Regions from separate parts of the Polycladomyces zharkentensis genome, predicted to be linked through region 1. Evidence: predicted binding sites of a transcription regulator. Region 1 holds the regulator's gene; the other holds the start of a gene.

Region 1 (14,627 bases):
TCATGGTGTGGGTACTGTTGGGGGCTTTGGGTGTGTTGGTGGCGCAGGATCTCAATTTGAATGCCACACAAAAAGGACTGATGGTGGCGGTGCCGATCCTGGGCGGCTCCATTTTTCGGATTGTCATGGGTCTTTTGACCGACCGGATCGGTGCCAAGCGCACCGGTCTGATCGGAATGGCCGTCACGATGGTGCCGCTTTGTTTACTGTGGTTGACGGGTACCAATTTGCCGCAGGTGTTTGCCGCCGGCTTCCTGCTGGGGATTGCCGGTGCCAGTTTTGCTGCAGCCATTCCGTTGGCCAGTCGTTGGTATCCGCCGGAATACCGGGGGTTGGCGATGGGCATTGCCGGGGCTGGCAACAGCGGTACCGTGTTTGCCGTGTGGTTTGCTCCCCGGTTGGCGGAAACGTTTGGCAGTTGGCATGCCGTGTTCGGATTGGCGATGATCCCGATCGGACTGGTCATGATCATTTTTGCTCTTTTTGCAAAGGACGCGCCTGATCAACCGCCGGCCCAACCGCTCCATTCGTATTTTGCTGTATGGAAAGAAAAAGATGCGTGGCTGTTTTGCTTTTTTTACAGCGTCACGTTTGGCGGTTTCGTCGGTTTTTCCAGTTTCTTGCCGATCCTGATTCATGATCTGTACGGGCTGAACCAGATACAGGCGTCCGGTTTTGTGACGGCTTGCGTGTTTGCGGGCAGCTTTGTCCGTCCGATCGGCGGTTGGCTGGCAGATCGCATCGGCGGAATTCGTATGCTGCTGATTCTCTTTTCCGTCATTACCTGTCTGGTGGCCTATGCTGCTCAATTGCCGCCGTTTGGCTGGATGATGGGACTCTTGATCATGATGATGATGGGGCTGGGCATGGGCAATGGTGCCGTATTCCAGTTGGTGCCCCAGCGGTTTGCCAAGGAGATCGGCGTGATCACCGGAATGGTGGGTGCGGCCGGTGGCATCGGCGGATTTTATCTTCCGTTTGGTTTGGGTGCGCTCAAGGACATGACCGGGACCTACGCTGCCGGTTTGTGGGCGATTGCGGGCGTGGTGGCATTGGCATTCATCTCGATGTGGGTGGTCAGCCGGCGTTGGCGTCGTGAGTGGGCTGGTGAATCGTCGGTCGGCAACATTGCGGCGTGAGGCGGGATGGGATATGAAGGGGTTTCTCGATCATTTTCGCAATCAAAACCGGAGTCAGTCAACGACGCGTTCCGATCTTACACAGTGTCCCTATTGCAGTATGCAGTGCACCAAGTGGCTTCATGAGGATCGTGGGCGTTTTGCCGTTGTGAACCGTACGGTCAGTCCCAACAAGGAGGACCCGGTCACCGGCGGAAAGTTGTGTGTCAAAGGTATACATGCCCCCGCCCATGTGTGGCACAACCAGCGGTTGACCACGCCCCTGCTCAAAAGCGGCGGGAGATGGGTGCCGGTGACGTGGCGGACGGCGCTTCGGTGGTTCGCCAGGAACATCGGCGGTTTGCAACGACAGTGGGGACGGGATGCCGTCGGGGTGTTCGGCGGCGGCTCCATGACCAATGAAGAGACGTATCTATTGGGAAAAATGGCACGGCTCGCCTTGGGTACCGGTATATCGACTACAACGGTCGATACGCATGTCTTCGGCAGCTGCGGCCTCTCAGCGGGCTTTCGGCATTGACCGGGGATTGACCAATCCGCTGTCCGATTTGCCCCTCGCCCGGTGCATTTTGATCGCCGGAGCCAATATTGCCGAGTGTCAGCCGACAATGATGCCATATTTCCGGAAGGCCAAAGCCAACGGAGCGACAATCGTGGTCATCGATCCGCGCAAGACTGGCACTGCGACCACATTGTCAGCAGGTTTCTAGATATGAGTATTTGAGATCTGGCACCGTTGCCAGATTTTTTTTAAGCAACATCAACACCACAGAGCATGTCGATCCATTGTCTGAAAGACTGCGCTGCCCTTCCGCTTTCCAGTGCCGCACGAGCCGCGGCTACACCATCCCCCAGGGAATCGCACTTTTCGGCCAGCCACAACCGAATGCCCGCGTTCCATACCGCCATGTGAATCCATGCAGGATCGGCGTCCCCTTTCAACACATCCTTGGTGATTTCGGCCTGTCTTTGTGCTGTCCACGTTTCATCCGGCAACTCTGCGGACATGTCATAATCACCGGGAGAGAGGACCGTTTCCTCCACGTTTCCCCGATCGATCAAAAGTGAACGGGTATCGCGATTCACCGGGAGATCTTCCGAACCTTCCATCCCCTGCACGATCAATCCCCGCTTCAGCGGCAACCGGGTGAGCACCTGCACCATTTTGGTCAGAGCGCTCCGGTGAAAAACACCGAGGGCCAAATAGGGCGAATCAGAAAGACGAAGCAATTTCTCCGCATTGTTGAACAACGTCCGCAAGCCCACCTCCTCCCGATAAGGGCGAATACGAGCGAGTGGCGGACACCATTGTTCCGTATGAACGAACAGGACCCCAACCCGATCGGCAGCTTCGATCCAATGCTCAGGAGTAAGCTGTTCACAGGGGATATTCATCCCATTCATCACATCCAACAGACTGATGCCATATTTCGGTGGCAGGGAGGCGCTGGCGTGCAATGTGATCGACAAACCACAGGCGGCCGCGATAAATGCGGCGGGGAGTGTGGCGAAAAACGATTTGCTCCTGCCGTCATAAGGTCCGGCACAATCCAGCGATTCCGGCAAGGCATGATGTCGGCTTTTTTCTTTCAGCGCATGAACAAAAGCGACGATCTCATCAGGGGATTCCGTCTTCAGACGCAGGGCGATCAAAAAAGCGCCGATCTGGGCCGGTGTCGCCTCTCCCGACAAAATACACCGGGCCGCATCCCATGCTTCTTTATAGGTCAAATCGCGTTTCCCTCTGGGCCCGCGCCCAACTTCTTTCAAAAAACGGAACATGGGAGGTGATCCCCTCCTTTTCGCAAAATGCAGATATTTTTCCTATGTCAATAAATATAACATGAAAGACAGACCGAGTCGACAAGGCGGGATACTTTAAAAAAAGGGGGTTGGACTTGTTCGACCCGGAAATTGTCGGCTTTCGGTCAAGCACGCTCGGCCCGGATTGTTATGCGTGAAAAGTCGAAACTTGTGATAACATGGAATGGGAGAGGCGATTGCAGTGACGGATAAGGAGGAGTAAGCGCTTGGCACACCGTGATACCAGGAACAGCGGCATGAAAAAAACATGGTGGGGCGGATTGATCGCGCTTTTGATCGGTTTGGGTGGGAAGCTCAAGTTTCTGCTCCCGATTCTCAAACTGGGAAAAGCGGGCGGAACCGTCTGGACCATGCTTTTGTCCATCGGCGCGTATGCCCTGTTTTATCCGTGGACGTTTGCTCTCGGATTGGTGGCAATGATGCTCGTCCACGAGATGGGGCATGTGTGGGCGGCGCGCAGGAAAGGATTGCCCGTGTCTGCACCCTCATTCATCCCGTTTGTGGGAGCGTTGATCATGATGCGGAAAATGCCCGCCGATGCCGTGACTGAGGCTTATATTGCCTACGGCGGTCCATTCGTGGGTACCATCGGCGCGGTGTTGTGTTTGGCGATCGGTGTGGCGACCGGATACGAACCGCTCTACTCGATTGCGCAGGTGGGATTTTTGCTCAATTTGTTCAACCTGTTGCCGATTCATCCCTTGGACGGCGGGCGGATCGTCAGTGCCATCTCCCGTTGGTTGTGGGTGGTGGGACTCGTTGCCGGCCTCGTCTTGGTGATCGTGACGTTCAGCCCGTTGTTGTTGGTGATCTGGTTGCTGTTTGCATGGGAATTGTGGTCGTCCTTTCTCTCCGACAGGCGCAATAAGCCCAGGAAGATCGCCGTGGAGGCGTTTGTGCCGGAAAGTCGCTGGGAGGAGGCGCATGTCTGGATACCGGCTGAGTCTCATCAGCGGGTCTTGCCCCATGTGCAGTATTGTCGGGTGGCGGATCGGGAACACGTGTGTTCTGTCAATTATCCGGGTGTGGGAGAAATCTTTCAATTTGAAGGGATGAAGGGGCGGTTTGAGGAGGTGCGGATGACCGGAGCCGACCGCGTTACGGATGATACCGGTCAACCCCTCATCCGTCTGCGGCTGGAAGCCGAATATGTTCCGTCCGTTGAGGAAGATCCGTCGTTGCGCAAGAGTGCGGAATATTATCAAGTCTCTGGCCGGACGCGTTTCGTATATGGCGTGATGTATTTCGGTCTGATGCTGGTGTTGGTATTGTTAATGGGAGTAACGCATATGTTGATATCCGGTATGGGTACGTAAGGACTTCGGTTGGCCACACCCCATGCGTACACAAAGGGAATTTCCCACGGGGGGACTTTCCACGGTCTCTTGGTTGATCCGTTCCGCGAAAGAGAAATATACCAAGCGAACCCCGAGGGGACAGGTGAAACGCTGTTAATGTGGATTTTCATAGTCGGCCCAATCTCTTCATGCCATTGTGTCATATTGTATATAAGTAAACCCCGAGTTCCTCTACTCGGGAAAGTTCCCTTCCAGCACATGCTCCTTCATCTTTCATTGGCGTGGTTCATTCTACGCCTTTTATTTTTGCCTCAAAACACTCGTAACAGAGATCTGTTGAATCAGGCTCGAAAACCGCTCTTTGAATATCTCCAAGAACAATTGAACGATCACCGGCACAAAGACATCGAGTTTGTGTTTACTTCCCATGCGCGTGGGAATCGAAGAGATCCTATATAAACGGATCTTTTGTAACAAACAAACCCCGCCCAGGAGATATAGACGGTTATTACGTATGCGATGCTCGTTCTATAGCGGATGGCTCTAAATTCAAGGCTTTAAAAGAAGCAGCTGAGGATGATTTATGTGATATCACAAAAAGGGTTCGCTACCATGGTGGGCCACCAAAACCGCTTATGTGGCATAAGTACCGGATTGAATTGTACCCGCATTGTGAGGAGATCCACCTGAACTTTCCTCACCCGCCATTTCCCCAGTTTTTCCGGCAAACTAGAGCGGGAACCGGCAAAGGCATTGTCAAATTGATAAAGGGGTGACTTCTGTGATCAAAACGGAACAGGAGTACAAAAGAACAAAACAAATGGTCGAAACCGAAAAAGCGGCCATTCAAGATCAGATCAACAAACTAAAGGAAAAAGGCTTTTCCGATAACGAAATCAAGAACCTGATGGCAGCAGGTATGGCGATCCACGAACAGAAGAAATGGGAAGTTGAGCTGTATGAACGAATCAAAAGAGGGGATTTTAGCGGAATCGAGCACGATTTAGGTAAGATGCTGATTGCATTTCGAATCTATAGGGGGATGACTCAGAGAGATCTGGCCAAAAAGCTTGGTGTATCTCCCGCTCAGGTATCAATGGATGAGCGGAATGAGTACCATGGCATCTCGGTTTCCAAGTTGGAGCGAGTGATGAAAGCCCTGGGGGTCAAGGCATACTTCAAACCCGTAGAAAAGCAAGGGACTGAACCCGTTTTTGATTTGGAAAACAACCTTGTTACTAACTGATTGTACCGTCGGGGATTACTCCCCGGCGGTTTTTAGGAGGATACCCATGGCCAACGACATGAAACAAGCAATTAAAAAGCTAAGGGAAATGGGCTACTCTGATGAGGAAATTAAAAATCAGCTATGGGACAAGTTATGGGACATACTCCCCAAGGACGACGAGCACTTGACACCTGAAGAGCTGGAGCAGCTGAAACGGAACCGAGAAGACAAAGATTGGACTAGCCTGGAAGAGTTGAAGCGTGAGCTTGGTTTCAAAAACTAGTAGGCTTGGACGAAGCGATCGTGGATGGATGTGGGCTGCCACGCCGGATCAAGCGGGAAGCCCACGACTGCCAAAGGGAGTGCCTCCGGTGCTTCGCAGTGTGGGGCAGGTCACCCATTTCGCTTCAGCTTGCCCGTGCGCATCGCATAACGTTCCGCCTGCAGGAAGATCCACAATCCCATCGGAACCAGTACGATGCCGATCAACAACAGAATACCCAATTTCGGCAACAGTGCGATGACACCGGTTCCGTGCAGGATGGCGTCCCGTGCCGCATCCAGCGCATAGGTTGCGGGGGAGAGGACGGACAGGGGGTGAAGCCATTTGGGCAATACGTCGATGGGATAGTACACACCGGAGACGAGCAGGATGATACCCTGGATGATATGCGTTGCCTGTGTTCCGCGTTCGGGGGACAACAGGGGAAGGACTGCCGCAATCAGGCCCAAACCCATAAAAGCGGGGCTGGCAACCGCCAGTACGACCAGTGCGGCAGGGAAATCCGCCTGTGCCAAAGGCAGGTCAAAAAAGAGAGCCACAATGGCCAAGACGATCACGGATCGGATGGTTCCGTACAGCAGTGCGAACAGGCACATCCCCGCCAAGTGCGTGATGCGGCGGATCGGTGCCATAAACGTGTATTCGATGGTTCCTTCCCATCGTTCCCACGTGATGGAGTTGGCCACCTCTTCGAACAGTACGGACATGAATCCCCAGAAAAGCGCGCCGATCACCAGATACAGCACCATTTCCTCTTGGTTGGGCGCACCCTGCATGGTCAGTCCGATCAATCCAATCGTCAGGGTATTGATGATATTATAGAAGAGAAACACGACTTCCCAAGCCAGATAGCGCCGGATCAGACGGAAGCTGCGCTCGACAAACGCATAAGCGGCGTTCCACTCACGCATCCATGTCTTCATCGGCCAACGCCTCCTCCCAATCTTTTCCCGTCAGTTCAAAAAAGACGGTTTCCATCGAGTCGGTTCCGACGAGTCGTTTTAAACCGTCGGGCGTGTCCAAGGCGATGATGCGTCCTTGGTCGATGATGGCGATCCGGTCGCACAATGATTCCGCTTCTTCCATATCATGTGTGGTCAAAATCATGGTTGCATCATGCGTTTGCATCACTTCCTTGATGTATGCCTGCACATCCCGTTTCGATTTGGGGTCCAGCCCCGTCGTGGGTTCATCCAGCAGAACCAGCACCGGGGAGGTCATCAGCGCCCGGGCGATTGCCACTTTTTGCTGCATCCCCCGGGAGAGATTCTCCAACGGCGTGTGTGCCTTGTTTTCCCGAATTCCCAGCCGTCGAAGAATCTGCATCGCCCGTTTTTCTCCTTCCTTTACGGGCAATCCGTACAACCGGGCGGCATACCGCAGGTTTTCCATCGCCGACAGCTTTTTGAAAAAGGATGCCTCCACCGAGACCCGGTTGATCCACCGGCGCACTTCGTGCTGATGATGTACGACATCCTTGCCGAAAACGGTCAATGTACCACTGTCGGGAAACAGGAGTGTTGACAGCAATCGGATCAGTGTCGATTTACCTGATCCGTTCGGTCCCAATAAACCGAAGATTTCTCCTCGCCGAACCGTGAACGATACGTCATTCACCGCTTTGATCATCCGTCGTTCCCCGCGAAACCAGTTGGACCAGCGTCGGCTGCCTTCCACTGTTTCCACAAACCGTTTGCTGACATGCTGACAATGGATGGCGACATCTTCATCGGCTTGACGGAGGACAGGATGTTCCGGGGTTGAAACGGTTTGAGTCATGAGCACGTTCACTCCTTTCCCAAAGAAAATGCCACAAGCTGGCAGGCCTGTGGCGATGTGCATGCAAACGTAAAAAAAGCCACAGGCCGCTCGCCCTGTGGCGGGGGTGCAAGATACCATGGGTCAAAGGAGGAAATCTCAGATCATCCGTCGAGGTCGCCGGTGGGAATATATGATACGATTGTCCCACTTGCCGTTGATTGGAAAGAGGGTGGAACAGTGAATCGGAAGCTTCTCATGTCGGCGACTTCCCTTTCCTCCTCAGTAACGAAAAACGATGACTGACCAACGATTTTATTTTATCGATCGTCCCAGGAAATGTCAACCATCCCACGTTCTTTTTTCCTCGTATGATAGACTTGCCTATTTTCCGCTCGCCCGGTATGGTATCGTCAAGTTGATCAAAATATACATGGATAAAGGGGAGACGTGGAACGATGTCGCATCATGCCATGATTTTTGATTTGGACGGAACGTTGTTTCAAACGGAGAAAGTGGCGGTACCGGCTTTTCGCCGGGCATTTGAGCGATTGCTGCAGTCGGGTCGGTATGAAGGGCCTTTACCGACCGATAAAGAGATTCAATCCGTATTCGGTCTCACTCATACAGAGATCTGGAACCGATTGCTCCCCGGAGCTGACGAAGAGACCAAACAAATGGCCGATCGCTGGATGTTGGAGGAAGAGTTGCACTGTTTGCGGCAGGGAATGGGAGCGTTGTACCCCGGTGTGGACGAGACGCTGCACAGGCTTGCGCGGGATGGATGGCGTCTGTTTATCGCCAGTAACGGCATTTTACCCTATGTGAAAGGTGTATTGACGGCATTTGAGCTGCTTCCGCTGTTTTCCGGCATCTATACCGCGGGTGAATACCAGACCCGTGAAAAAAAGGTGTTGGTTCGCATACTGATGGAGGAACACGGGGTGACGGGCGGTTACATGGTGGGTGACCGCAGTTCGGATGTGGAAGCCGGTCTGTACAACGGTCTGACGGTCATCGGATGTCGATACGCCGGTTTTCCCAGTTTCAGCGGAGAAAAGGAGCTGGAAGGGGCGCATGTGGTGATCGACTCGTTCCCCACTTTGTTGGACGTGGTAAAGTACTCATCTGAAAAAGAGTAAAAACGGGGAAGCTCGTTTGCCGGTGAGTGTATCACGTCAGGGTGTCTGCCAAATTCATGAGCGAGCAGACTTGCCAGGTGATCGAAAACCCTTGCCCGGCCTGATGAGGACCAGGAACGCGCTGGAATGAAATCGCGGGCAACTCCTTCCGAGTGAAGCCCACTTTGCCCGCGTCTGCACTCCGGGTCGGAGCGGCCATGACACACCGAGCCGGGGAGCGATGTGGGTGATATTCGTTCACCCAAAACGCCTTGGAAAAACAATGACGGAATTTAAGGAGGATGAGGAGGGGAAACGGATGGAGAATGTATGGTCGATTTCCATCGGAGAAGCGACATTGCGGTTGTTTTTGGCGGTTGTTTTGGGTGGTTTGATCGGGTGGGAGCGGGAACACAACAACCATCCCGCCGGTTTTCGCACCCATATTTTGGTGAGTTTGGGATCAGCGCTGATCATGTTGTTGTCCATCTACGGCTTTTCGGAGTTTGTACATGAGCCCAACGTCAGGACCGATCCGGCACGGTTGGCGGCCCAGGTCGTCAGCGGAATCGGGTTTCTGGGAGCGGGTACGATTTTGCGTCACGGATTTTCGGTGACGGGACTCACCACTGCCGCTTCGTTGTGGGTGGTCTCCGGCATCGGGCTGGCGTCGGGTGCGGGATTTTATTACCCTGCCATATTGACTACCGCACTGGCGCTGATCAGTTTGGAACTGTTGAACCGGGTGGAACATCTCCTGTTTGTCTCCCGACGTCTGAAAACGTTGCGCATCCGAGTGAAGGACCGGCCGGGTACATTGGGGGATTTGGCGACAATCCTGTCGCAGTTCGGTGCCAGCATCCGCAAGGTCTCCATTGAGGAGGAGGACCCGGAGGAGAACATGATCGATATCGTGTTTACGATTCGGATGCCGGAAAAATTCCCGGAAAGCGATTTGATTGAAAAAATGAGGCAAGTGGAAGGTGTGAAGGCTGTTGTTTCCGGGTAATCCAGTAAATGAGAGATTGTATGAAATGCCGGCGATCAAGAAAAAATGAGAAGGACGGCTGTTCCCCTCTTGGCGAAAAAATGGGAATGAATTATAATAAAGTCAGAAGGTCAAAGTTAGTCAAAGTCAGCAGGAGGTTGTCCGATGAGATGCATCACGGACATCATCGAACATCATCTGAAGAAAATTCTCAATGAAAGCCCGACGGGGACGATTGAGATAAAAAGAAGCGAACTGGCTCATCTGTTTCAATGTGTGCCTTCGCAAATCAACTATGTGATCAGTACCCGTTTTACCCTGGAAAAAGGGTACGTGGTGGAGAGCAAACGGGGCGGGGGTGGATTTATCCGCATTCGCAAAGTGAAACACGCTTCCAAACGCACCTATTTCGATGTGTTGCTCAAACAGATCGGTCATTCGATCCATCAGGCGGCTGCGGAAGATGTGATCGACCGTCTGCGGGATGACGGCATCATCACGGAGCGGGAAGCCAAGTTGCTGCGCAAATCGGTGTCCCGCGAAGTGCTGACATTACCCGTCAATATTCGGGACCAGGTACGGGCGGATATGATGCGGGCGTGGGTCGCGATTCTAATGGCGGACAAAGGAGAGTGACGCCGATGCTATGTCAAGAGTGCGGAAAACGGCCGGCGACACTTCATTACACCAAAATTGTCAACGGCGAGAAAACGGAATTTCATCTCTGTGAAGTTTGTGCCCAGGAAAAAGGGGAACAGATCCCCATGATGGAAAACGGATTTTCCATTCATCAACTGTTGTCCGGACTGCTCAATTTCGATGCTCCTTATGGGGAAGGCGGACAGGCGAAGCAGTCGGTGCAGTCCGGTTCGCTCCGTTGTCCCACGTGTGGACTGACCTACACGCAATTCAGCAAGATCGGACGGTTGGGATGCAGTGATTGTTACCAAGCATTCGGGGAGCGACTGATTCCGCTGTTTCGCCGGGTTCACGGCAGTACCAGCCACCGCGGCAAAGTGCCGGAACGAACGGGGGGACGGTTAAAGATTCGGCGGGAAATCGAACAGCTCAAGGAGCAGCTCAAGCAGTGCGTTGCCCGGGAAGCATTCGAGGAAGCGGCTCGTCTGCGTGACCGGATCCGCGCCCTGCAGAGGAAACTGGAAGGCTGAAAGGGAGGGAGAATGTTGTCGCTTCAACGCTTTATCCAAAGCGCGATGAGCGAGTGGATGCGAGGCGGAGGACCCCAATCCGACATCGTGATCAGCTCTCGCGTTCGCATCGCACGAAATTTGGCCGGCCTTCCCTTCCCGATGCTGGCGACCGCATCCCAGTCAGAAGAAGTGGTACGGCGGATTGAAGAAGCATTTCAGGAAGAGAAGGAACAGCCGTATTTTCGCGACGCGGAATTGATCCGGATGGACACGTTGAATGACTTGCAGAAGCGCGTGTTGGTGGAGAAGCATTTGATCAGCCCTCATCTGGCGGAAGAGTCCCGTCACGGTGCAGTGATTTTAAGCGGAAACGAAGCGGTCAGTATCATGATCAACGAAGAGGATCATTTGCGCATTCAGTGCCTGTTCCCGGGATTTCAGCTGAAGCAAGCCTGGCAGTTGGCCGATCATATCGATGATACGTTGGAACACCATCTGTCGTATGCATTTGACGAACACTGCGGATTTTTGACCAGCTGTCCCACCAATGTGGGGACGGCCATCCGGGCATCGGTGATGTTGCATTTGCCCGCCTTGGCCATGACCCAGCAGCTGAACCGTCTGTTTCAGGCGATTGCCCAAGTCGGATTGGCCGTACGCGGAATCTACGGTGAGGGGAGTGAGGCGCTGGGCAACCTTTACCAGGTATCCAACCAGGTTACATTGGGGCAGAAAGAAGAGGAGATCATCGATAATCTGGTCAGCGTGGTCGGCCAGATTATCGACCAGGAGCAGTCGGCCCGCCGGAGGTTGCTGGAATCTTCCCCGATCCAGCTGGAAGATCGTGTGCACCGGTCCTACGGCATCCTCGCTCATGCCAGGGTGATGGATTCCAAGGAGGCGATGCACCGGTTGTCCGATGTCCGGTTGGGCATCGACCTGGGGTTGATCAAAGGCGTTTCGGCTACGGTGCTGAATGAATTGATGGTAATGACCCAACCCGGATTTTTGCAACAATACGCTGGTCAGCGTCTGGACTCGGGCGAACGGGATATTCGTCGGGCGGTATTGATCCGGGAACGTTTGGCTATCGAACACAACGACGAAAATTAAAGTGAGGTGGATGAACGATGATGTTTGGCCGATTCACGGAACGCGCACAGAAGGTGTTGGCGCTGGCACAGGAGGAAGCCGTTCGTTTGGGTCACAGCAATATCGGTACGGAGCATATTTTGCTCGGTTTGGTGCGTGAAGGGGAAGGCATCGCCGCCAAGGCGCTGATCGGACTGGGTTTGGGCTTGGAAAAGATCCAAAACGAAGTGGAATCCCTCATTGGCAGGGGACAGGGCCAACCGACCAACATCGCCTATACACCCCGGGCGAAAAAGGTGATTGAACTCTCGATGGATGAAGCGCGCAAACTGGGTCATACCTATGTGGGTACGGAGCATATCCTGCTCGGCCTCATCCGTGAGGGTGAAGGAGTGGCTGCACGTGTGCTGAACAATTTGGGCGTCAGCCTGAATAAAGCACGGCAGCAAGTGCTGCAGCTGTTGGGAAGCAATGAAGCCGTTACCTCCCACCAAAGCGGGGGAGCCGGGGCCAACACACCGACGTTGGACAGCCTCGCCCGCGATTTGACCGCAGCGGCCCGGGAGGGCAACCTGGACCCGGTGATCGGGCGGAGCAAAGAAATTGAACGGGTGATCCAAGTGTTGTCCCGGCGGACCAAAAACAACCCGGTTCTGATCGGGGAGCCCGGTGTCGGGAAAACGGCGATCGCCGAAGGACTGGCGCAAAAGATCGTCGACGGTGAAATCCCGGAAACCCTCCGGGGCAAGCGGGTGATGACGCTTGACATGGGCACCGTGGTTGCCGGCACCAAATACCGCGGGGAGTTTGAGGATCGGCTGAAAAAAATCATGGACGAGATCCGGCAGGCGGGCAACATCATCCTTTTCATCGACGAGCTGCACACGCTGATCGGCGCCGGTGGTGCGGAAGGAGCGATCGATGCCTCCAATATCCTGAAACCGGCACTGGCGCGTGGTGATCTGCAGTGCATCGGTGCCACCACGCTGGATGAGTATCGTAAATACATCGAGAAAGATGCCGCTTTGGAACGGCGCTTCCAACCGATCCAGGTTGACGAGCCGACACCGGAGGAAGCTGTTCTGATCCTGCAGGGTCTGCGCGACCGCTATGAAGCGCATCACCGCGTGAAGATCACCGATGAAGCGATCGAAGCGGCGGTGAAACTGTCCGATCGTTACATCACTGACCGGTTCCTGCCGGACAAAGCGATCGACCTGATCGACGAGGCGGCTTCCCGTGTCCGTCTGCGTTCCTATACGGTGCCGCCTGAGTTGAAAGAGCTGGAGCAAAAATTGGAGGAAGTGCGCAAGGAAAAAGATGCGGCCGTGCAAAGCCAGGAGTTTGAAAAAGCCGCATCCCTGCGCGACCGGGAACAAAAACTGCGTGAGGAATTGGAAGAGACGCGTAATCGGTGGAAAGCCGATCAAGGCAAAACCGATTCCGAGGTGACGGCCGAAGACATCGCGGATATCGTCTCGCATTGGACGGGTATTCCGGTGCGCAAATTGGCCGAGGAAGAGTCGGAGCGCCTGTTGAAGATGGAAGAAATCCTCCATCAGCGCGTCATCGGACAGGAAGAAGCGGTCAGAGCCGTCTCCCGGGCAATTCGCCGGGCACGTGCGGGATTGAAAGATCCGAAGCGTCCGATCGGCTCCTTCATCTTCCTCGGTCCGACCGGTGTGGGGAAAACCGAATTGGCACGGGCGCTGGCCGAAGCGCTGTTCGGAGATGAAAATGCGATGATTCGCATCGACATGTCCGAGTATATGGAGAAACACTCCACCAGCCGGTTGGTCGGAGCACCTCCGGGATACGTGGGATATGAAGAGGGCGGCCAATTGACCGAAAAAGTGCGGCGCAAACCGTATTCGGTGGTGTTGTTCGACGAGATCGAAAAAGCGCATCCCGAAGTGTTCAATATCCTGTTGCAAGTGTTGGAGGACGGTCGTTTGACCGACGGCAAGGGACGTTTGGTCGACTTCCGCAACACCGTGATCATCATGACCTCCAACGTTGGAGCGGACACGATCCGCAAAAGCACCCGGCTCGGGTTCACGACGGGTGACAATGACGGCTACGAGAACATGAAAGAAAATGTGATGCAGGAACTCAAACGCAGTTTCCGTCCCGAGTTCCTCAACCGGATCGACGATGTCATTGTGTTCCACTCTCTGAAAGAAGAGCATTTGCAACAAATCGTCACTTTGATGTCCGAGGAACTGCGTAAACGCCTGAAAGAACAGGACATTGACTTCGTGCTGACCGACGAGGCCAAAAAACACTTGGCCAAAGTCGGGTTTGACCCGCAATACGGTGCTCGTCCGCTGCGTCGCGCCATTCAAAAACACATCGAAGATCGGCTTTCCGAAGAGCTGTTGCGCGGCACAATTCAACGGGGTGATACCGTGAAAATCGATGTGAAGGACGGTCAGTTGACGGTGGAAAAAACGGAACTGAGTCCGTCGCCTACGCAGTGACGGTTGCCACGGCCCCTCTAGCGAGGGGCCTTCCGGTTTTCTGACCAACGTGCCGAACCCGAATGATCGTGCTATAATGAGAATGAATATCGACGATGGATGGGGTCGCCAAGTGGCAAAAACGAAAAGCAAATTCGCCTGTCAGGAATGCGGGTATATATCGGCCAAATGGATGGGACGCTGCCCCGGATGCGGTGGATGGAACACCATGGTGGAAGAACGGGAAACAACCGGGTCACGAGCAGGAGGATGGGGCGGTGTATCC
Region 2 (14,627 bases), on a different contig from region 1:
TCCCACCGTTTATCCCGATCCATGGCATAATACCGTCCTTGCACCGTAGCGATGCGGCCCACTCCTTTTTCCGCGATCACATCCTGCAGTTGCTTCAGGTAGGTGACACCGGTATCGGGGCCCACATCGCGCCCGTCGAGAAACGCGTGCACGGCGACATTGTCCACGCCTTCCCGCTTGGCCAATTCCAGCAGGGCAAACAGATGGTTGATGTGGGAATGGACGCCCCCGTCGGAAAGCAGCCCCAACAGGTGCAGTTGCGTGCCTTTTTCCTTTACATGGCGAACAGCGCTCAACAACACGTCATTTTCAAAGAAGGAACCGTCTTGAATCGCTTTGGTGATCCGCGTCAAATCCTGGTATACAATTCGGCCGGCGCCGATATTCAGGTGGCCCACCTCGGAGTTGCCCATCTGACCGTCAGGGAGACCGACGGCTTCCCCGCTCGCCCGAAGCGTCGCATGCGGGTAGGTGGACCAGTAACGGTCGAAGTTGGGCTTGTTCGCTTGCGCCACGGCATTGCCATGCACTTCGTCACGCAAGGCAAAGCCGTCCAAAATGATGAGGGCGACCGGTTTGCGCCGGCTCATGCGTGATCCCCCCGTACCGACGCGGACACCAGACGGTCAAACGATTCCGGTTCCAGGCTGGCGCCGCCGACCAACGCACCATCGATGTCCGGCTGATCCAGGAACGCGCCGATATTGTCCGGTTTGACGCTGCCGCCATATTGGATGCGCACTTCGTTTGCCACTTGCTGATCGTATTGGTTGGCCACCATCTTGCGGATAAATCCGATCACTTCCTGCGCGTCGTCAGCCGTGGACGCCTTGCCCGATCCGATCGCCCACACCGGCTCGTAAGCGATGATGACGCGCTTCACTTGTTCGCTCGAGAGTCCGGCCAACGCTTTTTCCACCTGTTGACCCACAACCTGTTTCGTTTGCCCCGCTTCCCGTTCCTCCAGCGTTTCACCGACGCAAACAATCGGAATCAAGTCATGGGCAAATGCAGCATGCACTTTTTTGTTTACTGTTTCGTCCGTCTCGGCGAAATACGAACGCCGTTCCGAATGGCCGAGGATGACGTACTGCACCCCCAAGTCCTTCAGCATCACGGGGCTGATTTCACCCGTAAACGCTCCTTTTTCTTCCCAGTGCATGTTTTGCGCACCGATCCCGATGCCGCTGTCCTTCGCCGCTTCCACCAAGGCGGGCAAAGCCGTGAACGGCGCACAGATCACGGTTTCCACGCCTTTCGTTTCTTTGGCCGTTTTCATTGCGCGGAAGAACGCCAGGGCTTCCGCGCTGGTCTTGTGCATTTTCCAGTTGCCTGCGATTACGGGTTTGCGCACCAGTCACACCACCTTATCGGTTCAACTTGAAGCTGTCGTCTCCAGCTTGCGAATGGTACTTTCAGGGTGACCATGATCCTCTCGCCCCTGTTTCGCTTCATTCCAAGGCCACTCGCGAAACATGGTCACCCATCTTTTGTATCAATCACTGCCAGGGAGAACTTTACGACAGTGGGTCAACCACCTGCAACTTTCCATCATTCCCGGTCGTCCAAGGCGACAACTCCCGGCAGCGCTTTTCCTTCCATCATCTCCAACGAAGCACCGCCACCGGTGGACACGTGGCTCACGCGATCCGCCAGACCGGCTTTCTCGATGGCTGCCGCAGAATCGCCTCCGCCGACGATGGTGAGCGCGTCGGAATTCACCAGTGCTTGGGCCACCGCATTGGTGCCGTGGGCGAACCGGTCGAATTCAAATACGCCCATCGGACCGTTCCAAATGACCAGCCGCGAGCTTTTCACCACTTCGGCAAACAGTTCCCGCGTTTTCGGCCCGATATCCATCGCTTCCATGTCTGCCGGAATCGCATCGATGGCCACCGTTTCCGCCCGGGCATCCGGGGCGAATCGATCAGCCACGACCACGTCGACCGGCAGCATGAGGCGCACTCCTTTGGCTTTTGCCTTCTCCATGAAGGAACGGGCCAGATCCAGCTTGTCCTCCTCGAGCAGGGATTTGCCGATTTCATATCCCTGCGCTTTGACGAACGTATAGGACAGACCGCCGCCAATCAGCAGATTGTCCACTTTTTCCAACAGGTTTTCGATTACGCCGATTTTGTCCCGTACTTTGGCCCCGCCGATGATCGCCGTAAACGGTCGCTCAGGCGCTTCCAATGCACGTCCCAGCGTTTCCAGCTCTTTTTGCATCAGGAAACCGGCCACTGCAGGCAAATGTTCGGCGATCCCGGCAGTTGACGCATGCGCCCGGTGCGCCGCTCCGAAAGCGTCATTGACGTACAGATCGGCCAGATTTGCAAACGCGCGGGCCAATTCGGGATCATTTTTCTCTTCACCCGGTTCAAAGCGCACGTTCTCCAACAGCAGCACGTCGCCTTCGTTCAATGCTGCCGTCCGACGTTGCGCTTCTTCCCCGACGGTTTCCTTCACATAATCAACCGGTTTTTCCAACAACTCGGCCAGCCGTTTCGCTACCGGCGCCAAGCGCAATTCTTCCACTACCCGGCCTTTGGGACGGCCCAGGTGGCTGGCGAGAATCACTTTCGCTCCTTGTTCCGTCAAATAACGGATCGTCGGCAATGCCGCCCGAATCCGTGTATCGTCGGTAATTCGCCCATCTTCCATCGGTACGTTGAAATCCACTCGACAAAACACGCGTTTGCCGCGTACATCCACGTCTCGGATCGTCTTTTTGTTCATCCGGGCCAATCCTCCTCGGCATGAGAAAGAGGAGAGAAAACCGCTCCCACTCTCCTCTTCCCCGATTTCCACCTATATTCTAGACTTAGAGTCCCCGCTTGGCAATATACGCAGCCAGGTCCACCACGCGGTTGGAGTAGCCCCACTCGTTGTCGTACCAGGAGACCACTTTCACCATGTTGCCTTCCAGAACCATGGTGGACAAGGCATCCACGATCGAAGAACGGGTATCTCCGTTGAAGTCGCGGGAAACCAGCGGCTCGTCGGAGTATCCGAGGATGCCTTTCAGTTTGCCTTCAGCCGCTTGACGCAGGGCTTCATTCACTTCTTCGGCGGTGACTTCTTTTTCCAACTCAGCCACGAAATCCACCACGGAAACGTTCGGCGTCGGCACGCGCATTGCGAAACCGTTCAATTTGCCGGCAAGCTCCGGCAATACTTTGGCCACGGCCACAGCGGCACCGGTCGTCGTCGGGATGATCGACATACCCGCTGCACGTGCACGGCGCAAGTCTTTGTGCGGCAGATCCAGAATTTGTTGGTCGTTGGTGTAGGCGTGCACAGTCGTCATCAGGCCGCGACGAACGCCGAACTGCTCATGCAGTACTTTGACCACGGGTGCCAAGCAGTTGGTCGTGCACGAAGCGTTGGAAATCACTTGATGGGCGGACGGATCGTATTTGTCCTCATTGACGCCCATCACCACGGTCAGGTCTTCGTTTTTTGCCGGAGCGGAGATGATCACCTTTTTCGCGCCGGCTTCCAGGTGTTTGGCCGCATCGTCCCGTTTGGTGAAACGGCCGGTCGATTCAACGACGAGATCAACACCCAGTTCGCCCCACGGCAGTTGCGCCGGATCACGCTCAGCGATCACGCGTACGGTTTTGCCATCCACCACGAATCCTTCGTCAGTCACTTCGACGGAAGCGTCCATTTTACCGTGAACCGAGTCATATTTCAGCAAGTGTGCGAGCGTTTTGGCATCGGTCAAGTCGTTGACCGCCACCACTTCCAACTCCGGATGATTCAGCGCATTCCGGAACACTGCCCGTCCGATGCGTCCGAAACCGTTGATTGCAATTTTTGTTTTAGCCATGGATAACCCTCCTATGCTTGGTGTTGTTTATGAAAGGAACCGTTCTGGTTGGATGGTTCCTCTCCACTCTCTTCGGTTTCTTCCAGAATGGCACGCGCGGCAGCTTCATCCGTAATCAGGACGTCATTGCCCACAGCCGGGCACACAGCCGCAATCGCTTGTGCTTTGCTCCTGCCACCCGCAATGGCGATGATCGATTCGATCCCGCCCATATCATCCAGCTGAAGACCGACCGTGCGTACCCGGGATACAATTTCCCCGTTCGGGTTGAAGTAGTAACCGAAAGCTTCCCCCACAGCACCGCTGTGCTGGATATGCGCCACTTCATCAGGAGATGATTTCCTGCGGATCGCCATTTTCGTCGCTTCTCCGATGCCATGTATAACAATTCGCGCTTCGCGCAAGAGCTCCATCACTTCCTGGATATGCGGCTCTCGGAGCAACATCTCTCGCGCTTCATCGCTTAACTGGTCGGGCACATGCATCAGCCGGTAATCCCCGCCCGTTTTTTTCGCCATCAGGGAAGCGATGTAGTTGGCTTCCAACTCGACCGCCTCACCCAACCCGCCGCGCGCCGGGACGAACATGGCAGACTTCAGGCTCGGGGTCGGCGTCATCATCTCCGCCACCGCCGCAACCGTCGTCCCGCCGGTAACGGCTACCACTTGATCAGGCCGGGCCATCTGGCGCAACAGACGGGCACCGGAGCGCCCCATTTCTTTTTTGACCCAGTCGGATTGGTCCGCGTCTCCCGGCACGATGATCACCTTCTTCAGGCCGAGCCGTCGCGCCAGGCGCACTTCCAAATCGGTGAGTCCAAACAAATCTTTGATGAGCGGCTCCATCTCGGACAACAAATCCGTTCCCCGCTCCGTCAGGCTCATGCCGACCGAATCGACGCGCACCAATCCCTGCGTTCGTAAAAAGTCCACTTCGGAGCGCAGGATCCGCTCAGTGGAATCCAACGCGCCCGCCAACGAACGGCGTCCGACCGGCTGCATCAACTGAATGTGGCGCATGATTTCGTACCGTTTCCGCATGACTTCCAGCAGATCGGGCAACAATTGTTTTTGCAACCGCAACAGTTGGTTCATCTTCTCACCTGGGACATTTTTTGTCCCTCGTAGCAAAATGCGTCCCATATGCGGCAAAAAAAGAGCATGGCCGGTTTCAGCCCGTTGCATCTCTATTGTATCGAAACGACCCTGGATTGGCAAGGCGAAACAGCCTATTTTCCTTAATTTTCGTATCGTTTCCGAAGGGTGGACGACAATATCCCCATCTCTTCTCTGTATTTCGCGACCGTCCTCCTCGAGATCCGCAATCCTTCCGCCTTCAAAAGGTCAGCGATTTTCTGATCGGACAACGGCTGACGTTTATCTTCCTGTGCAATCAACCGTTCAATTTTATTTTTCACGCTTTCCGCAGAAGTATTCCCTCCCGCATCGGTGGAAAGGCCGGATGGAAAGAAAAACCGAAACGGAAAACATCCCCGTGGTGTCTGCATGTATTTGTGCTGGGTCGCCCGACTTACAGTGGACTCGTGAATTCCCAGCTCGTCCGCAATCTCCTTCAGGGTGAGCGGTTTGAGATAATCCAGACCCCGATCGAGAAATTCGCGTTGTTTGTCGACGATGACACTGCTGACCCGCAGCAATGTATGCCGGCGCTGTTCGATACTTTTGACCAACCACATCGCCGATTGAAACCAATTTTTCAGGTAACGGGTCGCCTGCCGGCTCCGGTCATCTTCTTGGTAAAGCAATTGTTCGTAATGTCTGCTTACGGTCAACCTTGGCACATACCCGTCATTGACCAGCACGACATATTCATTTTCCACCCGCTCAACGACGACATCCGGAACCACATAGCGCGGTTCTCCGGCATGATAAGCCGATCCGGGCCTGGGATTGCACCGTTTGATGCGGTCTACCGCACGCTGGATTACGGCTACGTCGCAGTCGAGGGCGCGTGCAATTTTTTTCATCCGACCTTCCGCCAAATCCCGCAGGTGCGTATCGACAATTTTCAACGCGATGGGATCCGGTTTTTCGTCCCGTTCCAGTTGAATACGCAGGCACTCGGCCAACGAACGCGCTCCGACCCCGGCGGGATCAAGCGAATGAATCACCCGCAAACAAGCTTCCATCGTGTTTTCATCGATATTAAAGCGCTTACATACAAAATCAGGAGATACATCAAGGTACCCTTTTTCATCCAAATTGCCGACCAAATAGGTACACACTTTCCGCTCCATCGGTGACAGCGCCAAATACCGCAGCTGCGTTTCCAGCATCTCGGTCAGCGTTTGTTCCGGGGAGGCAACTCGGGCGATCGGGTCCGTTTCATTTCCCCTCACCTCACGCTCCCCATTTCCTGTATGCGGTTTCAGATACAGTGCCCATGCACGCAGGTCCTGTACGTTCCATTCGTTTTTTCCCGCGTCATGGCGTTCTGCTGTTTCGTCGATTTCCAATACCGGGTTTTCAATCAGTTGTTCCTGGATATAATGTAATAGGTCCGTCGCGGAGTATTGCAGAATCTGAATCGCTTGGCGCAACTCCGGCGTCATCGTCAATTTCATGCGTTGTTCCTGCACCAAACCGTAACCCATGGACAGCGCCATTCATTCTCACCTCCGCGTTTTACATCATATGCCACACACCGACATCTTGATGTCGAATCCGTCCTGGAGTGCCTGGTCTTTATTGATACCGTCTTCCAAGCTCATGGATTCATCAGTCACGTCCCACGATGTGTGTCGATTATTTTCTGCTTTTATTGTAACATATCGTGAGGTGGTTGCGTTTTTTCAATAAAGATGGAGAAATAAACAAATTCACCGCTGAGGCTGGAAAATTGCGAAATCATCCGGGGGACTTGTCAAATTTGACACTCTGCGATATAATGAATGCTGTCACTCGATGAATTCGCATATGCGCCTATAGCTCAGGGGATAGAGCGCTGGTCTCCGGAACCAGGTGCCCAGGTTCGAATCCTGGTAGGCGCGCCAAACCAAAAGCAGCCGAATGCGGCTGCTTTTTTCTTTATGTTCGCGAACAGAAGCGTTTGACCTTTATTGACCTTTACCGATCTTTGGAGTATGATGGAAATGAGAAACAAACCGACGAGGGAGGAAGCAACGGATGAACCTGATTCCGATTGTTGTTGAGCAAACCAACCGCGGTGAACGTTCCTACGATATCTACTCCCGTCTGTTGAAAGACCGGATTATCTTTCTGGGCAGCCCGATCAATGACGCAGTGGCCAACTTGGTCGTTGCCCAGCTGTTGTTCCTGGATGCCGAAGATCCGGATAAGGATATCCATTTGTACATCAACTCGCCGGGTGGTTCCATCACTGCCGGCATGGCCATTTACGACACCATGCAGTATGTGAAAGCGGACATCCAAACGATCTGCATCGGGATGGCCGCTTCAATGGGGGCATTCCTGCTGGCGGCAGGCACCAAAGGAAAGCGGTATGCCTTGCCCAACAGCGAAGTGATGATTCACCAACCACTGGGCGGAGCCGAAGGGCAAGCGACTGATATTGAAATCCGCGCCAAACGCATTTTGAAAATGCGGGATCGAATCAATCAGATTCTGGCGGAACGTACCGGACAACCCCTGGAAAAAATCGAACAGGACACGGACCGCGATTACTTCATGACGGCAGAGGAAGCGAAGGAATACGGACTGATCGACCACGTGATCACCAGTTTGCCTTCCGCAAAATGACGAAATCCATCAATCGTGTTCGGCCTCTCACCCACAGAAAACCACCTTTTCTTTTGAGACCTCCTGCGGGAGGCTTTTCTTTTTTCTTTTTTGCACAAAATAATAGGGAACGATATGGACTGGAGGTCATCATGAAAAGCCAATGGGATCGACACGAACGCAGATTATTCTGGTTATGCATGATTGTCGCCCTGGTGATGCTGCTGGCCATGGTCGGCCGTTTGTTCCATTGACCGCATTTTTCAAAAGTACGTCTTCATCAACTGATCCAACCACGCCGGTATGCGTGCGCACGCCACCTGATCGAAAGCGGGTACGTACGGTTTCAGATCCAGCACCGGCGTCCCGTCGATCGCATCCAACCCGCGCACCCGAACACGGTTTTCTCCCACTTCCAGGATGGAGACCGCGGTGATCCCGATCGGATTGGGCCGATGTTTGGCCCGCTGGGCAAAAATACCCGTATCCGGCATGTCCGCTCTTCCCTGCGGACGGCGAATCAAGTCCCGTTCGGGATGAAAGTCGGCTTGGTGAAGCCAAAATACCACCAACAGATGAGAGAATTCCTCCAATCCTTTCAATCCACGATCATATGGGGAGAACAGCTCGATGTCCGACTCCACGCCTCCCCAGTTCTCGTCCATGGCTTCACTGATCGGGGAGCGGACCACGCCGATCGGGTTCCAACTCATTGTCCGTGCCCTCCCTTTCCATCCGATGCCGGTTGCTTCCTTTTCGCCTGCCACACGTCCTTCAATGCCCGGTAAAACACATCCCCGCCTTCCAACGGCGCGAATTCGACCTTCATACGGTGAAAATCCCGGTATTTTACTTCGATGCGTTGCCATTTGCCGTCGATATCCGAATATTGGCCGAAAGTGATATCCTGGATCTCCCCGAGAGGTACTGAAGTGATCCGTCCACGTTTGTCATACACCAGACGGTTGGAGGTCAGCAGGGCGATTTCCGAACCGTCCATATCCAGTGACCGATCATAATACGCAATCAACTCTTCTCCCTGTTGCAACAGGTGACGCTGCCGCAGGGTCTGCAGTGTCCGGGCATCCACCTCGTTGGCCAGTTTCACTCCCGGCTCCATCTCCAAAAACGAGGTTACGCCGCTGATCAATCCATTTACCGCAACCCCCAGAGCGATCAGTAAGGCAACGGTTAAAACGGCCACCCCAATCCACAGTGGCCAACGCGTTTTTTTGACGGCATGTTCCTGCATGACTGGTTCCCCCACCTCATCCACCTCTTTGCGATATCGATTGGCAATCCTGCGATTATTCCTATTTTACTTTGGGATATAAGGAAAATCACCGCTTGACATCAGCACGTGGAGAATTCAAGCGTGGGGGCATGCGTGAGACGGGAATCAGGCCGGACGCATCCAATCATGAATACTGCTTTGTATTTTCCAACGGCGGGGTATACACGTGAAATGAAATCATCGGTTCCTCTCCCGCGTTGCGCATGGCATGAATCAATCCATGTCCGATCAATACATATTCCCCCGCTTGATGACGTCCGGTTGAAGACAACGCTGGTTGGGAATGATGGGGAGACAATGTAAACACCTTATTCTCCAACGTCCCCGCCACCACGCGGATACAACCGATGGAATTTCCGTGATCGTGAATCGGGGTTTCCGTCCCGGAAGGCAGATGGATCACGATCGCTTCGAAGCGATCCGATCGGAAAACGACATTCCTCCCGTAGCGCAAAGGCGGCCGAGGTTGCGTGACCAACGGTGCAATCCGTTCCCGTGTGCAGTCCAACCGCTCAACCGCTTGACGAAGACGCCATACGTCAGGACGATGGAGATTCTGAAGCAAGCTGCGCAAACAGGAAACGAAATCCATGGTATCTCCCCCAAATCACCGTGAATCTTGACCAAGTTGAGTAATGTACTCAAGATTACATCCAGATGATTCAATTTATGCGGTATGCAAAAGCGGAGTGCGACCCATCGGCAAAATTCCGCCAATATAAAGAAAGTCTCAAAAGAAAAAAAGGCGCCGATTGAGCGCATGGGAATGGGAGACTAACAAACTTTGATCCATCAGGTTTCCGTGCATCATCAGTGGTACGAATCGTACACCCCATTATCAGCCTGCAAGGTACGACTCATTTCTGTCGGAAGATACAAACGGACTGGCTTGCAAAAGAAAACATCCCGCGCGGGATGCGGGATGTTGCGAATCGTACCCTTTTCCTTTTTCACCACGACAAACCTTCCAACAGCAAAACCCTGGCGGGGGCCGCCTCGGTGTCGACCAGTTTGATCGGCGCGGCCACCATGAAGTATTCGCCTTCGTTCACTTCAGCGAGCCGCAAACCTTCAACAATGACGATGTCGGCCGCAAACAGCGTTTTATGGGTGGGATGACCCGGTTGGCTGCGTTCGACCCCGAGGGCATCGATCCCGACACCGCGAACACCGATTTCAGCCAAATAACGTGCACCGTCTTCGGCCAGAAAAATAAATTCAAAGTTGAAGGCATCCTCCAGGGAGTTGCGCGTTTTGAACAGGACGAACTCATTCTGCCGAATACCGAAGGGCTTCAGATGCTCGCGCGTGATGCCGCCTTCCACGTGCGTCAGATTCAACACCCGACAAGGTCCGACCAAACGATCCAACGGAATGGTTTTCATCGTGCCGCCTTCCGGAACCATATGCAACGGTGAATCGACATGCGTTCCGGTGTGTGCGTCCAAATCAATGCGGGACTCCCTCACTTTGCCGGTATCAAAATCTTGGACGACACGGATTTTCGGTTGTTTCTCCGGTTTGTTTTTGTAAACGGGCATTCCTTCATAAATCGGCGCGGACACGTCGTATACCTTGTACATAAAGACCTCCCCCATGTCATCTTCGGAATCCATCGGTTATTTTCCCGTGATCATTTCGATGGCTTGATTCCCTTGCACGACGGGCAGTGTGCCCTGATTCCGGGACGGCCACCAGCGCGTGCCTCTTCTGCTCAAAAGCTGATGCGCCGCATCAGGACCCCACGTACCGGCCCGGTACGAATGCAAGGTCGACTCGTTTTGACGATCCCAAGCCCGCCGGATGGGATCAACGAATTTCCATGACAGTGACACTTCATCCCAGTGCGTGAAAAATGTCATATCCCCTTCGATCGCATCACCGATCAATCTTTCGTATGCTTCCGGCGACCCACCTCCATCGTTGCAAAACGCCATGGCGATGGGAACCACATCGTTGTCGGCACCCGGCTTTTTGGCGTTCAACACAAAATGCAGGCCTTCAACCGGGTTGATGCTGATGACGAGCAGGTTGGGGCCGAGATCGCCATTTTTGTTGAAATACAGGTTTTTGGGCATCTCTTTAAACTGAATGACAATTTCCGTCGATTTTTGCGCCATTCGTTTACCCGTGCGGATGTAAAACGGCACACCGGACCATCGGAAATTGTCTACATACAACTCCCCGGCCACAAACGTTTCGGTAAGCGAATGAGGATCAACGTTCTCCTCCTCCCGGTAACCAGGTACCGGGCGTCCGTCCAAGACTCCCGCCTGATACTGCCCGCGAACCATGTATTGATTCACTTCGTCTTCCGTCAGACGGCGCAAGGAACGAAGCACTTTCACTTTCTCGGCATGAATCGCTTCCGGTACCAGCCGGCTGGGCGGCTCCATCGCCACCATCATGATCATCTGGAGAATATGGTTTTGTACCATGTCCCTGAGCGCTCCCGCCTTGTCGTAATAGGCGGCGCGTTCTTCCACGCCGACCGTCTCACTGGCGGTAATCTGGATGTTGTCGATGTAGCGGTTGTTCCACAACGGCTCAAACAAGGTATTGGCAAAGCGGATCACTTCGATGTTTTGGATCATTTCCTTGCCCAAATAGTGATCGATCCGGTAGATTTCCTCCTCGGCAAAAGTTTGCCGGATCTGATCGTTCAATTCTTTGGCCGACTCATAATCGTGACCGAACGGTTTCTCGATGATCAGTCGCTTCCATCCGGCTGTCTCCGTCAATCCCGACGCTTTCAGGTTCGTGGACACGGTGCCGAACAGATCGGGAGCCATGGCCAGGTAAAACAACCGATTGCCAGGCAAATTCCATTCATCTTCCAACCGCTCCATCAATGCGCCAAGTTGGGCATAGGAAGAAACATCCTTCACATTGAGCGACTGATAGTAAAAACGAGCCACAAAATCGGCCCAACCCGCTTCTTCCCGTGCCAAACGGGAATGCTCATCAATCGCCTTCCGCACCGTGTCGCGAAAATCGTCCATCGTTATCGGTCTGCGGCCTACGCCGATCACCGCGAATCGTTCATGAAGCTTTTTATCACGGAAAAGGCCGTATAAAGCCGGAAATAGCTTGCGTCTGGCAAGATCCCCCGTTCCTCCGAATATCACCATCACAAACGGTTCCACCTGGGGTTGATGGGAAGGCATGCCATTCCACTCCTATCTTGCATTCTTCAATTCATTTTTTCCGGGAGAATTCCTCCCTTTATCTTTACCCGATCTCTGCGGGCAAATCATCTTTCTTTTCCATTTTCGTTTTCCTTGTTCATTTTGGCAACTCTTTTTCGGTTTTTTATCCGGTGCCGATATAAAAAAGCGCCATCGACGCTGATGCAATGCAAGCGTGATGGAGCCCGTTCTTTTTCGGTTTCATATCCTACTCGACGTAACGGTGTTTTGTTTTCTCACCATTTGATCCGAACCGTCCCCATTTTCCCATCAACACGAACATGACAACGATGATGGCAACCGTCATCAGCTGCAGAACATTGTGTTGGAGATCTGGCGGCAAATGATGACCGTACGTCGGAAGGAGCTTGATCGTTTGACCGAATTTCTCCGCACAGGCTTTCGCTTCCTCGGCGGTAGCACCCCATAGGTAACGCGGAAACAACATATGTTTATTAATGAACATATAGATCGCAATGTTCATGAAACCTCAGTGTGCCCAAAATGGTACACCAATATCATTCTGAGGTGCCTTTTCGATTCCAAACGGGTTGTCAATTCATTAACGGCACTGATTGCCAGGAGGCACGATCCCAGGAAACAAAAGATGAGTTAACCAATTAAAATTGGCCAACCCATCTTTTATCAGAGATACCCGTTATTTGCCTACTCTATTTGCGTATTCTGAACCTGCCGGATAGCGATCTCCCAAAATCTCGATCTTCGAGAGCGCGTCGTTTAAATCACTTAGTTCTTCAAGGGTCAGCTCAACGTCAACTGCGCCAAGATTTTCTTCCAGGCGCTCCAATTTGCGCGTGCCGGGAATCGGAACAATCCATGGCTTCTGGGCAAGCACCCATGCGAGTGCGATTTGAGCCGGCGTTGCGTTTTTCCTTGCAGCAACCTTCTTTATCAGTTCAACCAAAACCTGATTTGCTTCGAGATTCTCCGGTTTGAAGCGAGGAACAATGCTACGGAAGTCGGAGTCAGCGAATGTTGTATTCTTATCAATTTTTCCTGTAAGGAATCCCTTGCCCAGCGGGCTGAACGGAACGAAACCGATACCGAGTTCCTCTAGCGTAGGGAGCAGTTCTTCTTCAGGACTTCTCCACCATAGTGAGTATTCGCTCTGGACTGCAGCGAGTGGCTGAACCGAATGTGCGCGGCGAATCGTTTCCACCCCTGCTTCAGAAAGCCCCCAATGCTTAACCTTACCTTCCTTGATCAGGTCTTGTATTACTCCGGCCACTTCCTCGATCGGCACATTTGGGTCAACTCGATGCTGATAGTATAGGTCAATGGCTTCGACTTTAAGGCGTTTGAGCGAGCCTTCGACTGATTGCCTAATATGCTCCGGCTTGCTGTCAAGCACCTGCTTGCCATTTACCATTTTAATACCAAATTTAGTGGCAATCACCACTTCCCCCTTGAATGGGGCAAGTGCCTCACCTACCAACTCCTCATTCACATATGGCCCGTATACTTCGGCGGTGTCAAAGAATGTAACACCACGTTCAACAGCGGCTTGAATTAATGAGATCATCTCCTTCTTTTCCGGAGCCGGACCATAACCGTAGCTCATTCCCATACAACCAAGCCCGATCGCGGAAACTTCCAGGCCACTTTTTCCTAATTTACGCTTTTGCATCATTTATCTTCCCTTCAATAGCAGCCTTTTGCAAAGATCTAACGTACAGGTTTGTTTACGCCCAAGCTTCGACGAACTTCCAATTCCGGCGATGTAGCTAATTTCACAACCAAATGTGCAACACTCTCACGCGATACGACCGAACCTTTGAACGGTTCGCCTTTCTGCGTTGTCTCATAGTCAATTTCATCTTTATCGGTCAACCATGCGGGTCTCAAAATCGTATAGTCGAGGTCTGAGGCTTCAATGATGGCAGCTGACTTTCGATATGGATCTAATATGCTTCCATATTTCTCTCCTGGGACTTCATCATAAATTCCCATTGAACTGATAAAGATGAGACGTTTCACGCCAATTGCATTCATAGCCTCCACAATGTTTTTTGCCATGCGCTCCAGATCGCCAGCCAGATTGGCATAGACAACATCCTGTCCAATCATGGCTTCTTTTAATTTTTCAATATCCAAAACATCGCCTTCGATGATTCGAACGCGGTTTGAATTAATATTTCTGAGTCTGTGCGAATTACGCAAGTAAAGTGTCAACTGAGCATCAGTTTCGTTTAGGAATAAATCAATCGCATGACGAGCAATTGACCCGTTTGCACCCAGAATCAAAACATTACTCAACTTCAAAACTCCCTTTACTTCCCCATCTGTGTTGTATAAGAGCATTAAATATCAAGTTTACGATTACTGAGCCATTTCACGATTTCAGGATCGTTATGCGAAAAGAACAAGCTTTTTTTCGTATCTAACGTAGCAATCCTCTCCATATCCTCTTGACTTAATTCAAAGTCAAAGATATTGAAGTTTTCGATCATTCTTTCTTTACGAACAGTCTTCGGAATCACAACAACTCCCCTTTGTGTCAACCAGCGTAAAATCACCTGAGCAACGGATTTCTTATGCTTTTCGGCAATTGATACTAAAACTTCATTCTGGAA

Evidence for each region. The regulator CtsR, encoded in region 1, represses protease genes until heat stress. The targets are predictions, from matches to a motif close to ATGGTCAATAAAGGTCAAACA.
Region 2: the regulator CtsR is predicted to act here: its motif matches at 6,899-6,919, upstream of clpP (ATP-dependent Clp endopeptidase proteolytic subunit ClpP).

What each region holds. Positions count from the first base shown of each region.
Region 1 covers NZ_JAFHAP010000007.1:35,461-50,087, forward strand. The annotation lists gene JQC72_RS06785 (nitrate/nitrite transporter) at 1-1,139, shown strand, start outside; gene JQC72_RS06790 (molybdopterin-dependent oxidoreductase) at 1,153-1,659, shown strand; gene JQC72_RS06795 (molybdopterin-dependent oxidoreductase) at 1,616-1,849, shown strand; gene JQC72_RS06800 (anthranilate phosphoribosyltransferase) at 1,890-2,921, opposite strand; gene JQC72_RS06805 (site-2 protease family protein) at 3,170-4,279, shown strand; gene JQC72_RS16850 (DUF6932 family protein) at 4,717-5,037, shown strand; gene JQC72_RS16730 (helix-turn-helix domain-containing protein) at 5,043-5,507, shown strand; gene JQC72_RS06815 (hypothetical protein) at 5,554-5,772, shown strand; gene JQC72_RS06820 (ABC transporter permease) at 5,883-6,695, opposite strand; gene JQC72_RS06825 (ABC transporter ATP-binding protein) at 6,676-7,551, opposite strand; gene JQC72_RS06830 (HAD family hydrolase) at 7,989-8,672, shown strand; gene JQC72_RS06835 (MgtC/SapB family protein) at 8,971-9,660, shown strand; gene JQC72_RS06840 (CtsR family transcriptional regulator) at 9,805-10,275, shown strand; gene mcsA (protein-arginine kinase activator protein McsA) at 10,281-10,808, shown strand; gene mcsB (protein-arginine kinase McsB) at 10,821-11,903, shown strand; gene JQC72_RS06855 (ATP-dependent Clp protease ATP-binding subunit) at 11,921-14,362, shown strand; gene radA (DNA repair protein RadA) at 14,475-14,627, shown strand, end outside.
Region 2 covers NZ_JAFHAP010000011.1:21,414-36,040, reverse strand. The annotation lists gene gpmI (2,3-bisphosphoglycerate-independent phosphoglycerate mutase) at 1-590, opposite strand, end outside; gene tpiA (triose-phosphate isomerase) at 587-1,354, opposite strand; gene JQC72_RS12340 (phosphoglycerate kinase) at 1,552-2,736, opposite strand; gene JQC72_RS12335 (ArsJ-associated glyceraldehyde-3-phosphate dehydrogenase) at 2,822-3,832, opposite strand; gene JQC72_RS12330 (sugar-binding transcriptional regulator) at 3,844-4,926, opposite strand; gene rpoN (RNA polymerase factor sigma-54) at 5,070-6,458, opposite strand; tRNA gene JQC72_RS12320 (tRNA-Arg) at 6,771-6,845, shown strand; gene clpP (ATP-dependent Clp endopeptidase proteolytic subunit ClpP) at 6,979-7,572, shown strand; gene tsaA (tRNA (N6-threonylcarbamoyladenosine(37)-N6)-methyltransferase TrmO) at 7,815-8,264, opposite strand; gene JQC72_RS12305 (hypothetical protein) at 8,261-8,818, opposite strand; gene JQC72_RS12300 (cysteine dioxygenase) at 8,970-9,437, opposite strand; gene JQC72_RS12295 (cyclase family protein) at 9,796-10,428, opposite strand; gene zwf (glucose-6-phosphate dehydrogenase) at 10,465-12,012, opposite strand; gene JQC72_RS12285 (hypothetical protein) at 12,242-12,517, opposite strand; gene JQC72_RS12280 (aldo/keto reductase) at 12,692-13,681, opposite strand; gene JQC72_RS12275 (SDR family oxidoreductase) at 13,720-14,310, opposite strand; gene JQC72_RS12270 (aldo/keto reductase) at 14,355-14,627, opposite strand, start outside.